3 regions of the Aquitalea aquatilis genome follow, and region 3 is predicted to be linked to each of the others. Evidence: riboswitches for the same ligand, from Rfam matches in the RefSeq annotation. Region 3 holds a riboswitch; each other region holds the start of a gene.
The links. A riboswitch is a leader RNA that binds a small molecule or an ion and turns the genes downstream of it on or off. The one in region 3 is predicted to bind cobalamin.

Region 1: another riboswitch for cobalamin. It lies ahead of FAZ30_RS14920 ((2Fe-2S) ferredoxin domain-containing protein); the one in region 3 lies ahead of FAZ30_RS04450 (TonB-dependent receptor domain-containing protein).
Region 2: another riboswitch for cobalamin. It lies ahead of FAZ30_RS17255 (energy-coupling factor ABC transporter permease); the one in region 3 lies ahead of FAZ30_RS04450 (TonB-dependent receptor domain-containing protein).

Annotation. Positions count from the first base shown of each region.
Region 1 covers NZ_CP039731.1:3,175,176-3,180,564, reverse strand. Annotated here, with positions in the region: gene FAZ30_RS14935 (cobyric acid synthase) at 1-894, opposite strand, end outside; gene cbiB (adenosylcobinamide-phosphate synthase CbiB) at 1,008-1,949, shown strand; gene cobD (threonine-phosphate decarboxylase CobD) at 1,942-2,928, shown strand; cobalamin riboswitch at 2,971-3,150, shown strand; gene FAZ30_RS14920 ((2Fe-2S) ferredoxin domain-containing protein) at 3,313-3,642, shown strand; gene FAZ30_RS14915 (cobaltochelatase subunit CobN) at 3,639-5,389, shown strand, end outside.
Region 2 covers NZ_CP039731.1:3,690,060-3,695,448, forward strand. Annotated here, with positions in the region: gene FAZ30_RS17240 (fimbria/pilus outer membrane usher protein) at 1-838, opposite strand, end outside; gene FAZ30_RS17245 (fimbria/pilus periplasmic chaperone) at 970-1,719, opposite strand; gene FAZ30_RS17250 (fimbrial protein) at 1,790-2,323, opposite strand; cobalamin riboswitch at 3,011-3,221, shown strand; gene FAZ30_RS17255 (energy-coupling factor ABC transporter permease) at 3,286-3,954, shown strand; gene FAZ30_RS17260 (energy-coupling factor ABC transporter substrate-binding protein) at 3,954-4,244, shown strand; gene cbiQ (cobalt ECF transporter T component CbiQ) at 4,228-4,962, shown strand; gene FAZ30_RS17270 (energy-coupling factor ABC transporter ATP-binding protein) at 4,959-5,389, shown strand, end outside.
Region 3 covers NZ_CP039731.1:987,751-993,139, forward strand. Annotated here, with positions in the region: gene FAZ30_RS04435 (hypothetical protein) at 1-200, opposite strand, end outside; gene FAZ30_RS04440 (cobalamin-binding protein) at 222-1,103, opposite strand; gene cobU (bifunctional adenosylcobinamide kinase/adenosylcobinamide-phosphate guanylyltransferase) at 1,103-1,627, opposite strand; gene FAZ30_RS04450 (TonB-dependent receptor domain-containing protein) at 1,719-3,563, opposite strand; cobalamin riboswitch at 3,740-3,939, opposite strand; gene cobT (nicotinate-nucleotide--dimethylbenzimidazole phosphoribosyltransferase) at 4,092-5,126, shown strand; gene FAZ30_RS04460 (histidine phosphatase family protein) at 5,126-5,389, shown strand, end outside.

The DNA.
Region 1 (5,389 bases), 2.2 Mb from region 3:
CAGGATGAGCAGGTCGGCCGGCGGCAGCGGCTGGCCCGGCTTGACCAGCAACAGCTCCACCTGCGGGTGCAGGCGCAGCGGATCGAAATCGGTATGGTTGCTGATGCGCGGCAGCACCGGCACCACCACCCGCAGCGTCTGCTGCGGCGTAGTGCCGGCTTGTGGCCGGTTCAGCGCCAGGCTGTCTTCCGCCTCGATATGCAGGCCGTTCAGATAAGGCAGCACGCCCAGCACCGGCTTGCCGGTACGCTGCTCCACCCACTCCACGCCGGACTGCAGCAAGGCCGGATCGCCACGGAAGCGGTTGATCACCAGCCCCACCACCCGCGCGCGCTCGCTGTCGGACAGCAATTCCAGCGTTCCCACCAGATGGGCAAACACCCCGCCACGCTCGATGTCCGCCACCAGCACCACCGGGCAGTCCACCGCCTCGGCAAAGCCCATATTGGCGATATCGCCCTCGCGCAGATTGATTTCCGCCGGGCTGCCCGCGCCTTCCACCACGATGCACTGGTATTGGCTGGCCAGACGGGCGTGCGATTGCAACACCGCCTGCATCGCCACCGGCTTGTAGGCGTGATAGGACACCGCGTCCATATTGCCCACGGCATGGCCCTGGATGATGAGCTGGGAGCCGGTGTTGCTATTGGGCTTGAGCAGCACCGGATTCATGTCGGTGTGCGGCTCCACGCCGCAGGCCAGTGCCTGCACTGCTTGCGAACGACCGATCTCGCCACCATCCACTGTCACCGCACTATTGAGCGCCATGTTCTGCGGCTTGAACGGGGCCACGCGCAAGCCGCGCCGCGCCAGCAGACGGCAAAAGCCAGTGGCGAAAGTGCTCTTGCCGGCATCCGAGGTGGTGCCCTGAATCATGATGGTTTTGGCGGACATGCAGTTCTCCAGCGCGCAATTTTTCGGGAAGACCCCTAGAATGTCGCTTTTTCAACGGTAGGGCAGCGCGGCAAGCGGCCGCCCCGAAGCCGGCGATTATATAGGCGCGTGACGTGATTTCAGCTGTTTTTCTGTTGTTTGCCGTAGTGCTGGACCGCTTGCTGGGTGAGCCACGGCGCTGGCATCCGCTAGTGGGCTATGGCTATCTGGTGCGCAGGGTGGAACAGGCGCTGTACCCGGCACAGCCACTAGCCGAACCGGTGTGGCGCATGCGCCTGCGCGGTGTGCTGGGCATCAGCCTGCTGCTACTGCCACTGACCGGCCTGGCTTGCTGGCTGTCACGTTTACCGTGGCTGGGCCAGCTGGCATCGGTCTTGTTGCTGTACCTCGCCATTGGCGCGCAAAGCCTGCGCGAGCATGCCCAGGCGGTGCTCGATGCGCTGCGCGCTGGCGACTTGCCGCTGGCCCGTTACAAGGTGTCGATGATCGTCAGCCGCAACACCAGCGAACTGGACGAAACCGCCGTGGCACGCGCCACCATCGAATCGGTGCTGGAAAACGGCAGCGATGCCATCTTTGCCGCCGTGTTCTGGTTTTTGCTGCTGGGCGCGCCCGGCGTGGTACTGTACCGCGCCGCCAATACCCTGGACGCCATGTGGGGCTATCGCAATGAGCGCTTCCTGCATTTTGGCTGGGCGGCCGCCCGGTTTGACGATGTACTCAACCTGATTCCCGCCCGCCTCACCGCGCTCACTTACATCGTGCTGGGCCATACCCGCCAGGGCTGGCAATGCTGGCGCGCCCAGGCCCCCACCTGGTACAGCCCCAATGCCGGCCCGGTCATGGCCGCCGGTGCCGGTGCGCTGGGCGTGCTGCTGGGCGGTGCCGCCAGCTATCACGGCAAGCTGAAGCAGCGCCCCACGCTGGGCCTGCAACGCCCGCCCTTAGCCGAAGACATTGCCCGCGCCATCGCGCTGGTACAGCGCAGCCTGTGGCTGTGGGTGGCCGTGGCGCTGCTGGGCGGCGGCCTCATCTGGAGCTTCACACATGCTTGAACACGGAGGCGGCATCCTGCGTGCCGCGCAGCAATACGGCATTCCCGCGCAAGACTGGCTGGATCTGTCCACCGGCTTGAACCCACAAGGCTGGCCAGTGCCGGCGGCCAGCCCGCGCAGCTGGCAGCGGCTGCCCGAAGAGGATGACGGGCTGGAACAAGCGGCGGCGGATTACTACGGCAGCCCGCTGCTACTGCCGGTAGCCGGCTCGCAGCCGGCCATCCAGCTATTGCCCACCCTGCGCCCAGCGTGCCGGGTGGGCATGCTGCCCTTGTGTTATGCCGAACACCCCTGGCACTGGGAGCAAAACGGCCACCAGTTGAGCCGCCATGCGCCGGAGGACATCGACGCTGCCATCGACCAGCTGGACGTGCTGCTGCTGTGCCACCCCAACAACCCCACCGGGACCACCTTCTCCCGTGCACAACTGCAGGACTGGCGCGCCCGACTGGCCTGTCGTGGCGGCTGGCTGATCATCGACGAAGCCTTCATGGATGCCACGCCAGAGCACAGCCTGCTGGCTGATGTGGGCCTGCCAGGGCTGATCGTACTGCGCTCCATCGGCAAGTTTTTCGGCCTGGCCGGGGCACGGGTGGGTTTTGTGTTTGCCTGGCCGGCGCTGTTGCAGCAACTGGCCGAGGCCATCGGCCCGTGGAGCATCAACGGCCCGGCGCGTGAAGTGGTGACCTTGGCCTTGCAGGATAAAAACTGGCAACAGGCGATGCGCACGCAACTGGCCAGCGACAGCCAGCGTTTGCAACAGCTATTGCAACAGCACGGCCTGATTCCGGCCGGAGGCAGCCATCTGTTTCAGTGGCTGCAGGGCGCGCACTGCCCGGCGCTGTTCGATTTCCTGGCCCGGCGCGGCATTCTGCTGCGCCAGTTTGCCGACGGCCCCAGTCTGCGCCTGGGCCTGCCACCAGACGAGGCCGGCTGGCGACAGCTGGAAACCGCACTGGCGCAATGGGAAAAGCCTTGAAAATCAGTCGGCAGAATTCCCATTTACCCGGTTGTCACGTATCATGCGCGCTTCAATGACGGTGCCCCGCCAGGGGTGAAACGGGAATGCGGTGAGACACCGCAGCTGCCCCCGCAACTGTAAGCGACGAGTCCGCATCACGATGCCACCGGGGCCACCCGGGAAGGCGATGCCGGGTAAAGAAGCGCGAGCCAGGAGACCGGCCGTCATCCGTGTCGACGCAGGCTGAATCCGGGCGGGGTGTACCGGGGGAATGCACCGTGCCGCCCATCGCCGGCGCGCCGTGCCCTCGCCTGCGGCGACCTATCGTCACCAGAGGGCCGCCATGAATCCATCCAGCCAGCCGTTAGCGGCACGCCACGCCACCCTGCCGGAATGCCGCCGATGAGACAGCACTATCGCCATGTGCTGATGTGCACCGGCCCGCGCTGCACCGAAAATGGCCAGCAGGCCGAAGCCATGTTCAAACAGCTGGGCCAGGCCATCGACGCCTGTGACGGCCTCAAGGTGAAACGCACCCGCAGTCATTGTTTCGCCGTATGCAAGGAAGGCCCCATCATGGTGGTCTACCCGGAAGGCGTGTGGTATCGCAAGGTGGATGCCAACGCGGTGCAGCGCATTGTCAGCGAGCATCTGCAGGGCGACGTGCCAGTGGAAGCCCTGATTTTCCATCGCCTGGGTTTGGGCGATGTCAGCAGTGAAAGCACGCCATGACGCAGCACAACCAGGGCGGCATCGTGCTGCTCAGCCACGCCGGCACCGACCTCACCGCCCTGAGCCGCGCCCCGCTGCCGCCAGACTTCGACAGCGTCGCCAGCTTCGCCCTGCAACACATTACCGACGCCAGCCAGATGCAGGCCCTGCTGGACGGCCCACTTGCCAGCGCCCGCATCCTGCTGCTGCGGGTATTGGGCCGGGTACAGTCCATCCCCGCTTTCGACGCGCTGCACCAGCAGGCGCTGGCACGCAAGCAGGCGCTGATCATCCTCAGCGGCACCGGCGAGCCGGACCCGGAGCTGGCCGCGCTGTGCACCGTGCCGCCATCCATCCAGCAAGAGGCCAATGCCTATCTGCAAGCCGGTGGCAGCAGCAATATGGCGCAATTGCTGCGCTACCTGTCCGACCGTCTGCTGATGACCGGCCACGGCTATCTGCCTGCGGCCGCCTTGCCGGAGCACGGCCTGTATCACCCGGAGCTGTCCGACGCTTGCAGCATGGATGACTGGCTGGATGATTGGTGTGAAATTCGCCAACCCGGCTGGCCCACGGTAGCCATCAGCTTCTACCGCGCCCACTGGCTGAGCGGCAACACCCGCTTCATCGACATGCTGGTAGACATGCTGGCCGAGCGCCAGATCAACGCGCTGCCGCTGTTTACCTCGTCGCTGCGCAGCCAGGACGAAGCCGGCATGCCGGCAGCGCTGCAACTGCTGCGCGACACCCGCGCCGGCCAGCCCTGCGTGCTGATCAACACGACGTCCTTTGCCATGGGCGAAGTGAATGCCGAAGGTGCCACCAGCGCCAGCTGGGCAGTAGAGGCCTTCGAGCAGCTGGATATCCCGGTGCTGCAGGCCATCACCAGCAGCATGACCCAGGCGCAGTGGGAGCAATCCGAGCGTGGGCTGAACCCGCTGGACACCGCCATGAATGTGGCGCTGCCGGAGTTCGATGGCCGCATCATCGGCGTGCCGGTGTCGTTCAAGCCGGAAGACCCGGCCAGCAGCGACTACCAGCCGCTGCCCGACCGCATGCGCCGCCTGGCCGGCATTGCCGCCCGGCTGGCGCGACTGAAGCACACCCCGGCTGCCACCAAACGGGTAGCCTTCATCTTTACCAATTCCAACAGCAAGGCCTCGCAAGTGGGCAATGCGGTGGGGCTGGACTCCGCCGCCTCGCTGTATGCGCTGCTGCAAGCCATGCAGGCCAATGGCTACCAGATCGGCCCGCTGCCAGACAGCAGCGATGCGCTGATGCACCAGTTGATCGACCGTGGCTGCTACGACACCGACTACCTCAGCGCCGAGCAATTGCGCCAGGCCATTGCCCGCGTACCGCTGGCGCAGTATCAGCAATGGTTTGCTGAACTGCCCGCCCCGCTGCAAACACGCATGCTGGAGCGCTGGGGCGCCGCGCCTGGCACCGCCTATGTCGATGGCGACCAGCTGGTATTTTCCGGCATGGAGCTGGGCAATGCCTTTGTCGCGCTGCAGCCGCCGCGCGGCTATGGCATGGACCCGGACGCCATCTACCACACGCCGGACCTGCCGCCCACCCATCACTATTACGCGCTGTACTGCTGGCTGCGTGACGAATGGCAGGCCGACGCCATTGTCCACGTCGGCAAGCATGGCACGCTGGAATGGCTGCCGGGCAAGGGCGTGGGCGTGTCGCAACACTGCTTCCCGGACGCCTTGCTGGGCGACATGCCCATGTTTTACCCCTTCATCCTGAATGATCCGGG
Region 2 (5,389 bases), 1.7 Mb from region 3:
GCATCGATTCCGGCAGCATGCGGTCGTCGGAGTTGATCTGTGCCCCGCGGAAACCCACCGAACTGAACAGATCGGACGGCGTAAAGCTGTCGCCCACCGTCAACACCGATTGCCATGCCGTCAGGTCGTGCTGGGCATAGGCAGAAATACTCTGGTAATGGCGTCCGTCGCCAGACTGGTTCTGGTAGCTCTGCTGTGTCAGCGCCGCATTATGGCGCAGCCGCCACTCGCCGATATTCAGCCCGGCATTGCTGCCCAGATAGTACTGTGTGGTCTTGCCGACGCTACCGTTGTCATAGCGATAGGCATTGGCGTTGTAATTGATGAAGCCGGCAAAGGGTGCACCGGCATCCCAGTATTGCGGGTCCACATAACCACGCGCATGGCTGTGGACATACAACTGGGGAATGCTGACATCCAGCTTCAGATCGGAAGCATTGAAGCTGCTGCTTGCCCCCGGCACGATGGCACCGATCTCATGGCAGCGGCTTGCGTCTTGTCGGGTCAGGGCGTCGCTGTCTTGCAGGCGGCTGAAGTCCACACCCATTTCATCCAGCATGGCGCGGTTAAAACAGGCCACCACCTTGTGATCATCCCGCTCGCGCAGCACGACATCGCGCCGTCCCAGCCAGCCCATATTGACGAACACATCGGCACGATAAGTCCCCGGCAGTGCCGCACCATTGCCGCTGAAGCGCGACAGATCCAGCGGCTTGCCATCCGGAGTCTGCCCCAGAAAGGCGGGATTGAACTGCACATCGTTCAATGCCACGACGCCGTCCGCCGGATTGGTATCGGCCGCCCAGGCTGCCCCCGGACTGAACACGGCGATCAGCATCAGGCTCAATGGTTTGGGTATCCAGCAGGCCGATGCCTGTCGGCTAGGATTTTTTATCATGGCAGCACGCTATCTGGCATGAACCCGGCCGGCACAAACGACATGCGTCGCGGCGGCCCGGTCCTGATTGATCAAGGTTTCAGCTGCAGGCTGTGCGCAACCGGAGCACCAAAATCATTGATGCTTTCGTAGAGCAGCGCGGCCTCGCCGGTGGGGCGCGCAGTCAGCCCCTTCAGCTTGAAATCGGCACTGCCACCGGGTGCGACCATGCCACCCTCGCTGCGGTATTCATGACCACCCAGCTGGATGGCACTGAAATTGAGCGAGACATGAAAGGCACTGGCATTGCTGGCGCGCAAGGCGTAGCCAAGCTTTCCCCCCAGGGAAACCAGCTGCCAGCTGAGTTTGTCTGCCGCATCATCCGGATTGCCGGCCAGGCCGGCCGGGCGATAGAACAGCTTGAGGCGGGAGCGGAAGGCCACCTGCACATAGTTGTGCTGCTCGTTGCTGGCCTTGGGCAGGGGCGGAATATCCAGGATATTCAGCCAGAACACCGACTCGCGGTCTTGCGGCACGCTATCGCCGGTAAAGGTCAGGCGCACCGTTTGCGCCTTAGCCGGGTCCACCCGGAAAATCGGCGGCATGATCAGGAAGGGCGCATCGGCCGTGGTGGGTTCGGACTTTTCATTGCCACGATCTGCCCACGCCTGTACCAGCGCCGGGTCATGGCCAACATTGTCCATCTTGATGGTGACTTCGCGATCATCTGACTTGTAGATGATGCGTGTACCGGTAATCACCACATTGGCCTGCGCGGCGGATGCCAGCAACATGGCCATGCTGGTGAACACGACTGCCCCGAGTTTTGCTATTTTTTTCATTCTGCACCTGCCTCAACGATTGCCCTGGCGATCCGGGGAGGCACTCCCCAGACCACCGGGCGGGTGCTGCTTAGTTGTAAATCATCGAGTACTGAACACTGGTATTCACCGTACCCGCGGTGGATGCGCCACCGGTGGCGATGTACTGGGCGTAGTAGTTCATGGTGCCGGTCTTGTTCGGCGAGCTGCCGGACAGGGTGACGGTTTGCGAGTTGGCGCTGGTGGCAACATTGATCGGCTGGAAGGTATTGTTCAGCAGCTGTACTTCCACATTGGTGGCCATGCCGGAACCGCTGGCATTGAACAGGTTACCGGTGCTCTGGTCCACCGTGGCACCCAGTTCGAAATGGGTCTGGGCACTGGTGCCGTTACAGTTGCTCAGGTTCAGCGCAAACGGGGTGACACCGGCAACCTGGCCGGCAGTAGCCAGCGCAGAGGTGGACACCGTCGGCAGGGTCACGGTGACGTTGCTGCCACTGGTGCCGGTGATGGTGCAGGTATTGGCCGTGATCTTGCCGTTGATGGTAATGGTGCCATCCGCTGCCAGCGCGCCAGCAGAGTAAATGCCCAACCCGATTACCAAGACAGAAACAATCTTTTTCATTTTCTAAAACTCCATCGCATTAACAGGGCAGCACACTGCCCCAGACAGAACGCCAGCCTGGCGCCCTTCCCCGCAAGCTTCCACCGCCACTGCGCAAGACGCAGTCAGCCAGAACACTCGCAAACCACCCGCAACAGCCTTGCCACCCGCCTCAGCACCATGACAATGGTGTCGAGCGAATTAGATATTAAATGTTTAAGCTGTTGTTATTTACAATTGTAAGCTCAGCATCTTCATGTTGAAAAGAATTTTCTTGAAAGTGTTGTAATTTTTCCTGTCAAATATGACAAAAGCTAGATTGCACGGGGGTGCTGCAAGCAGAGCCACCATTTCAAGCCGCTGATTTTTAATCAAATCATTCAGTTGCCTGCCAGCGAGGACACACAGCCACAACCGCAGCCGCAGCCGCTGCTTTTTGTGGCGTGGCGAGTCAGCAGCCGTGCGTTTGTACATTTGGCAGGAAGCAAGACAAGGAAAATGCATGCAGAGGCGCTGATGAAAACCAGGAAATGAACCGAAATGCAGTGCCTGACAAAATGCGAACACTTAAGGAGGCTTGCCTTGCCAGGAGCCACTGCCGGCCGCCCGTGGGCAGCCCGAGGCTGGAGGTGCCAGACAAGCAGCACCCGCGCCATGCCCGGGGCGTGCGCCAGGGCGGCCATTTTGCGCAGGGCATGAAGTTGGCGTATCCTGACGGCCATTGATGGTGCCGGCAACGCCGGTGAAAAGGGAATGCAGTGCAATGCTGCAACTGCCCCCGCAACTGTAATCGGTTAGGTTTTGCGCATCATGTCACTGGCTGTCTTGGCTGCATCCACCAGCAAGACACCAAGCCGGGAAGACGCGCAACGCTGCTGGAGCCGGAAGTCAGGAGACCTGCCATCATCGTCTGTGAGCGCGCTTGTCATGCAGCCGGGGGGCTGTATAGAGAGTCCGCGCCACTTTCACTGTGGGTCATCCTCATGCACATCATGGAAGGCTATTTGCCGGCCAAGCACTGTCTTGCCTGGTATTCCGTTTCTGCTCCTTTCTTTGCCGGCGGTGTCTGGCACATACGCAAAATCCTGTCGGAACGTCCGCAAGCCAGAATGAATCTGGCCGCTGCCGGCGCCTTTGCCTTTGTCTTGTCTGCCCTGAAAATGCCCAGCGTGACCGGCTCCTGCTCGCACCCCACCGGTACCGGTTTTGGCGCGGTGGTATTCGGGCCGGCGGTGATGGCGGTGCTGGGGGCCATGGTCTTGCTGTTCCAGGCCTTGCTGCTCGCCCATGGCGGCCTGACCACGCTCGGGGCCAACCTGTTCTCCATGGCCATCGTCGGCCCCTGGGTCAGCTATGGCTTGTGGAAGCTGGGGCAGCGCCTTGGCTTGTCGGTGGCGGTGTCGATGTTTCTTGCCGCTGCGCTGGGGGATCTGGCCACATATATCACCACCTCCATCCAGCTGGCACTCGCCTATCCGGACCCGGTGGGTGGCTTCATGACTGCCGCCATCAAGTTCGGTGGCATTTTTGCGCTGACGCAAGTGCCATTGGCCATTGCCGAGGGCATGCTGACGGTGGTGGTGATGGATGCGCTGGCCGGCAAGGTAGCCGATATCAGAAAAGTCAGCATTCTTGCCGGGGAGACACGCTAATGGCCAAGTCATCCCGTAGCAAATGGCTGCTGTTGGGCACGGTCGCACTGCTGGTGCTGCCGCTCTTGCTGGTCGAAGGCAAATTTGCCGGCTCGGACGATCAGGCCACCGCCGCCATTACCCACGCCAAGCCAGGCTACCAGCCCTGGTTCTCCCCCATCTGGGAGCCGCCAAGCGGCGAAGTGGAAAGCCTGCTGTTTGCCTTGCAGGCCGCCATTGGCGCTGGCGTCATCGGCTACGTCATCGGCAAACGCCAGGGACTGGCCGCCCGCGATGAAGCTGAGCATTGATCACTATGCGCATCTGAGTCGCTGGCGGGAAAGGCCGGTGCTGGAAAAGGCCCTGCTGGCTATCGGCATGTTGCTGCTGGCCATCAGCCTGCCACCCTGGCCGGCCGCCCCTTGCATCATCGCCAGCGTACTGAGCGTGACGCTGCTGGGTGCAAGAGTGCCGTTGCGACTCTGGTTGCGCTATGCCCTGATACCCGCCGGCTTCCTGCTGACCGCCGGGCTGAGCATGCTGTTTGATGTCAGCCGCCACGGCCTGAGCTTGTCCCCAGCGGCGCTGCCAACGGTATGCGGCCTGCTGCTCAGATCTTTCGCCGGAATCTGCTGCCTGCTGCTGCTTGCCCTGACCACCCCGGTCACCGATATCCTGGCCAGCCTGCGCAAAATCGGCCTGCCGCGCGAGATTGCCGAAATCAGCCTGATCATGTACCGGCTGGTTTTCCTGCTGCTGGACACCGCCAGCGCCATGCATACGGCACAGGCCGCGCGACTGGGACAAAGCAATCGCAAGCAACAGCTGCGCTCGCTCGGCCTGCTACTGGCCAATCTGTTTCCACGCGCCATGGATCGGGCCGGCAGGATGGAAAACGGCCTGGCCGCCCGCGGCTGGAACGGCGAATTCAACGTCCTGCGGCGCACGCAGCCGCTATCCCTGACACGCCTGACATGGACCAGCCTGTTACTGGGTAGCGTAGTGCTGGTCGGAACCCTTTTTTCATGAACACCATTCTCAGTGTCCAGCAGCTTGGCTATACCTTTCCTGGCAATGTCATTGCGCTGTCAGGCATCAATCTTTCCATTCAACGGGGCCGCTGCCTGGCCTTGCTCGGGCCAAACGGCTCGGGCAAGAGCACTTTTTTGCAGCATCTGAATGGAACCTTGCGGCCGGATCATGGCAGCGTGTTGCTGGAGCAGGAGGCCGTGACCTACTCGCGCCAGGGGCTTAACCGGCTGCGCAGCAAGGTGGGCCTGGTCTTGCAGGATGCCGATGACCAGCTGTTTGCGGCCTCGGTATTTGAAGACATCTCGTTCGGGCCATTAAACCAGGGGCTGGAGGCCGCCGCCGCACAACAAAGAGTAGAGGAAGCAATACGGGCCATGGGCCTGGCCGGGCTGGAAAACCGCCCGCCGCACATGCTCTCCGGCGG
Region 3 (5,389 bases):
GGTTCATCCGCCTTCGGCAGGCGCTCCACCAGCGCGGCCACGCGACTGCGGGTTTCGTTCACACGGAAATTCAGCTCGGCGTTTTCCTTCAGCGCTTCAGCCAGCGCCTGGGCAAAACGGCCGTTCTGGGTTTCCAGTTCCTTGATGCGGCCAATCAATGCCTGCACGCGGGATTCGAGATATTCCAGTTCCTTGTCCATGGCGGCGAGGATAACGGTCGGCTAGTCCAGCGTCAAACCCAGACTACGCCGTGCTGTGTCCAGCGTGGCACACATGGCCACGGCCCCGTCCAGCAGCCGTGGGCCGGGAATGGTCAGCAAATCCTCATCCACCACATAGCGCGTCGCTTTGGCCACTGCCGGCAAGGCCGGCCAGCGGTCCCACATGCGCAGGATATCGGCGCGGCCAGCCAGTATGACTTGTGGCTGAGCCGCGACAACCGCTTCCATGCTGACCTGCGGCGCAGCCTGGGCAAGGCCACCAAAGACATTGCGCCCACCGCACAGCTGCATGACCGAACCCATGAAGCTGCGCTGGCTGACGGTAAAGATGGGGGCACTGCTGATCTGGTAAAACACCGTCAGCGGCGGACGGCGGGCATAACGCTGGCGCAGTTGCAGCAGACGCTGGCGATAGCGGCTGGCCGCCGCATCGGCTTGCGGCTGCGTGGCGGTCAACTGGCCCAGGCGGTGCATCTCGCTGGCGATGTCTTCCAGCTGCAAGGGATGGCTGATGAACACCGGCACGCCAAGCTGGCGCAAGCGCTCCAGTTCGCGTGGATTGCCGCCATCCTGCCAGGCCACTACCAGATCGGGCTGCTGACGCATGACCGCTTCCAGGCTGACCCCGCTATAGCCGCCCACCCGCGGTAGCTGGCGTGCTGCTGGCGGATAGTTGCTGTAATCCACCGTCGCCACCAGCCGTGAGCCGGCACCGATGGCGTAGAGCATTTCGGTGGCATGCGGAGAGAGCGAAACAATGCGCCGGGCAGCACTTGGCAGTATCAGCCCTTGGCCGGCACCGTCGCGCACGACTATGGCCGCCTGGGCCGGGGCCAGCAGCAGTGCCAGCAACAACCAGCCGGCGCGTCCAAACCGGGCCATCAGCCGCCCTTGAGCGCCAGCGGCAGGCCGCAGGCCACCAGGGTCACGCGCTGGCAGCGGGCGGCGATGTCCTGATTGAGCCGGCCAAGCAGATCGCCATAGCGCCGTGCCACGCTGCTCATCGGCATCACGCCCCAGCCGATTTCATTGCTGACCAGCAACAGCTGGCCTTGCACTGCCGCAATGGCTTCCAGCAGCCATTGCCTTTCCTGCACGAAGTCCATTTCGTCGAACTGGTCGTCGCTGCGGAAAAAGCGCATCAGCCACATGCCCAGGCAATCCACCAGCAACAGGCCGTCTTCCTGATCATGTCCCAGCACCAGTTCGGCCAGACCACGCTCGGCTTCCAGCACGTGCCAGTGCTGCGGCCGCTGCAAACGGTGCTGGCGCACCCGTTCGGCAAACTCATCATCGCGCACTTCGGCAGTGGCGATGTAAGTCACCGGGCCGCCATGCTGCACGGCCAGTTGTTCGGCGTAGCGGCTTTTACCGGAGCGGGAGCCGCCGCTGATCAGGTGGGTCATGAACTTGATATCCCGAAAAACCGGGCCTCCAGCAAGGAGGCCCGGCTACAAACCAAGAAGGGGCTGCCACCTATAAGGTAGCAAGCAAGGTTTATTTCTGCTGATAGCTTACGCCGATATACCCGCCAAGGCCCGCCGTGTTGTAGCCATAGAGCGTAGTGTAATGACGGTCGAACACATTGCTGAGCTTGAGATTGGCAGTCCACTCGCGGGCAAAGCGGTAATTGGCATAGAGATTGGTCAACGTATAGCCGCCCAGCCAGACATTGCTGCCGCTATCGGTCGTGTCACGCCGCTTGGCACTGACCTGCCACTCCAGCCCGGTAGTCACTCGCCCCCAGTCATAGGCGGCCGCCAGCTGCCCGTAGGCGCGGGCACGTCGCTGCAATTGCTGGTGGCCGGAATGGTCCAGCGGGTCCTGATAGGTGGCAGAGCCAGACCAGTCCCAGTTGCCGACAGCCTTGGCCGCCGCCAACGTGGCACCACGGATGGTGGCATGGCTGATATTGGTCATGGTGCTGTAGTCGGAGGTAATGGCAATCATGTTGTCGATGCTGTTGTGAAACAGCGTCAGCGAGGCCGAACTGCCATTAGCCTTGTATTGCAAGGCCAGCTCGGCATTGCGCGATGTCTCCGGCTGCAGGTGGGGGTTGCCGGCGTAGCCATAGCTATCCAGCGGGTAGTACAGGTCATTGAAGGTGGGGGCCTTGAAGGCGGTGCCATAGCTGGCGCGTGCAGTCAGCGCCTCGTTCAGGCGATAGCCGTAACCCAGCTGGCCGGTGGTTTTGCCGCCAAACTGCTCATCCTGATCATGACGGGCACTGGCTTGCAGCAAATGCTTGCCGAATTCGCCGCTGTAGCCGATGAACACCGCCTTGTTGCTGCGTTCGCTGACATCAAAAGCCGTGCTGCTGTCCACATGCTGCTGGGTATAGTCGAAGCCAGCCAGCCAATTTCCCAGCCCGGTGTGGATATCGTTCTGCCACAGCCATTCGTTCTGGGCGGTCTGATACAGGTCGGCACGCTGGGCCATGTCGCCATTGGTCCAGTGCTCCTGTCTGTCAACGCTGTGGCTGAAACGCAGGGTGGAGGTCCAGTTGTCGGTGAGGCTGTTTTTGGATTCCAGGCTGGCACCGCTCTGGCGACTGCGTTGCAGATCTTCACCGTGGCTGTTGTAGCCGTCGTAATCCATTTTGCCGTTGGTCTGGAACAGGCGCAGCGACAGCTCCTGGCCGGCAGCCAGCGTCTGGGTCAGGTTGGCCGAGTAGGACAGGTTGCGGTAGGGATCACGGTCGGGGTTATAGCTGCTGCTCTGCGCATTGGTGGCGGAGATGCCATTGGTTTGCTGCTGGCTGAACTGCAGGCTGAAGGCGGTATTGTCCAGCTTGCCAGCCACCCCAGCGGCTGACTGGAACAGACCATGGTCGCCCACGCCCAGCGCAGCATTGAAACGCGGGGCACCGCTACCCTGGCGAGTGAAAATCTGGATCACGCCGCCGATGGCATCGGCACCATACAGGCTGGAGCTGCTGCCACGCAGGATTTCGATGCGCTCGATATTGTCCAGCGGGATGTTTTCCAGCGCCGTGGTACCGGTGGTGGCCGAGACGATACGCACACCATCCAGCAACACCACGGTCTGGTTGGCATTGCTGCCACGCAGGTAGATGCTGGCCTGGCTGCCGGCACCACCGGAACTGACCACTTCAACCCCGGGCTGGCGTGCCAGCAGTTGCGGCAAGCTGGTGACGGCAGATTGCTCGATGTCGTCGCGGGTAATCACACTGATGTCAGACAGGGTCTTGGTGATGGATTGCGGCTGGCGGCTGGCCGTTACCACCACTTCCTCGCCCTGGAATTGCGGCAGATTGTCGGCATGGGCCATGCCGGTGCCGATCAGCGACACCAGCAGCCCGATTTGTTGCGGCTTGAACATGAAACACACACTCCTGAAATGAAAAACCGGCAGAGCTGACAGGCTGCTGCCGCGAGGAGTGCGAAGAGGACGGCTTTCGCCGCTTGAACATCATGGCATGCGGAGCGGCGCAGCTGGCGCGCTCCGCTGTCTGCAAGATCGCCTCCCCGCGATACTCCAGCACCGGCAGCCGCACAGGCAGCCGCCGGCGACAGGCCGGTCTCCGGGCTTGGTCTTGCAGTCGTGCGCCTTCCCGTTCGATGTGAACAGTGGCGATGGCACAACCTTGGCCAGCAAAAGGCCAGACCTTACCGTTGCGGGGGCAGCGCCGGTCTTGCACCGGCTTCCCGTTTCATCCGGGCGGCAAAGCCCGGACACCTGTCTGGCGGGAATTATAAAGCGAATTGTCGCGAAAATAGAGCGATCATCAGCGATTTGTTGCCATATGCAAATGGCAATGCCCATGCCATACCGGCATGCCGCTTGCCGCGCCGCCCCCCATGACTTAGAGTCCCGCTCTAGCCCATGCCAACCAGAGAACACCGCATCATGACCCAGTCCATCGCCCTGCCCGCCCACGCTTCTTATCAGGCTGCCCTGCAGCGCCAGAACTCGCTGACCAAGCCGGCCGGCAGCCTGGGTGTACTGGAAACGGTGGCCTGCCGCTTTGCCGCCTGGCAAGGCCAGACCATTCCGGCCGCGCTGACGCCGGCCATTACCGTTTTTGCTGGTGACCACGGCGTGACTGCCGAAGGCGTATCGGCCTACCCGTCCATCGTGACCGGCGAAATGGTGAAGAACTTTGCCGCCGGCGGCGCGGCCATCTGCGTGCTGGCCCGCGCCATCTCCGCCCGGCTGGAAGTGGTGGATGTGGGTGTGCTGGGTCAGCTGCCGGAACTGCCCATTGTCTATGCCAAGGTCGCTGCCGGCACGGCCAATCTGGCGCTTGAGGCCGCCATGAGCACGACCGAGGTGGAGGCCGCGCTGGAAGTGGGCCGCGCCGCCGCCCGCCGCGCCATCGAACAGGGTGCCAATCTGCTGATCGCCGGCGATATGGGCATTGGCAATACCACGCCGTCGGCGGCGCTGATCTGCCGCCTGGCCAATCTTGAGGTCGATCTCATCGTCGGCCGCGGCACCGGCATCGACGACGCCGGCCTCGCCAACAAGCGCCGCGTGGTGGCACAGGCACTGCAGCGCCTGCAAGGGCAGCCGTTGAGCGGCACGCAAGTGCTGGCCGAACTGGGCGGGCTGGAAATCGCCGCCATGGCCGGCTTCTATCTGGAAGGTGCCCTACAGGGCGTGCCGTCTCTGGTGGATGGCTTCATCGCCAGCGCAGCCGCACTGGCTGCCCGCGCCATCAACCCTGCCGTGGCCGCCTGGCTGCTGGCCAGCCATCGCTCGGAAGAAACCGGCCACCGCCTGGCACTGGAGGCGCTGGGGCTGGAGCCGCTGGTGGAACTGGGCATGCGGCTGGGTGAAGGCTCCGGCGCGGCGACCTGCGTACCGCTGTTGCAACTGGCCATCAAGCTGCATGCCGAGATGGCCACTTTTGCCCAGGCCGGAGTGACGGAGAAGGATTGATGAACCCCTACACGCTGACCCTGCTGCGCCACGGCGAGATCGACCACGACGGCCGGCTGATCGGCCGTACCGATCTGCCGCTGAATGATCTGGGCTGTGAACAGATGGCCCGCAGCTGGCAGCGGCTGAACCAGCTGGCACCAGTGACCAGCATGGCCACCTCCCCCCTGCAGCGCTGCCGCGAATTTGCCGTACACCAGGCCCTGCATGGTTCGCTGCCATTGAAGGTGGACGAGCGCTTTGCCGAATTCGACTTTGGCGAC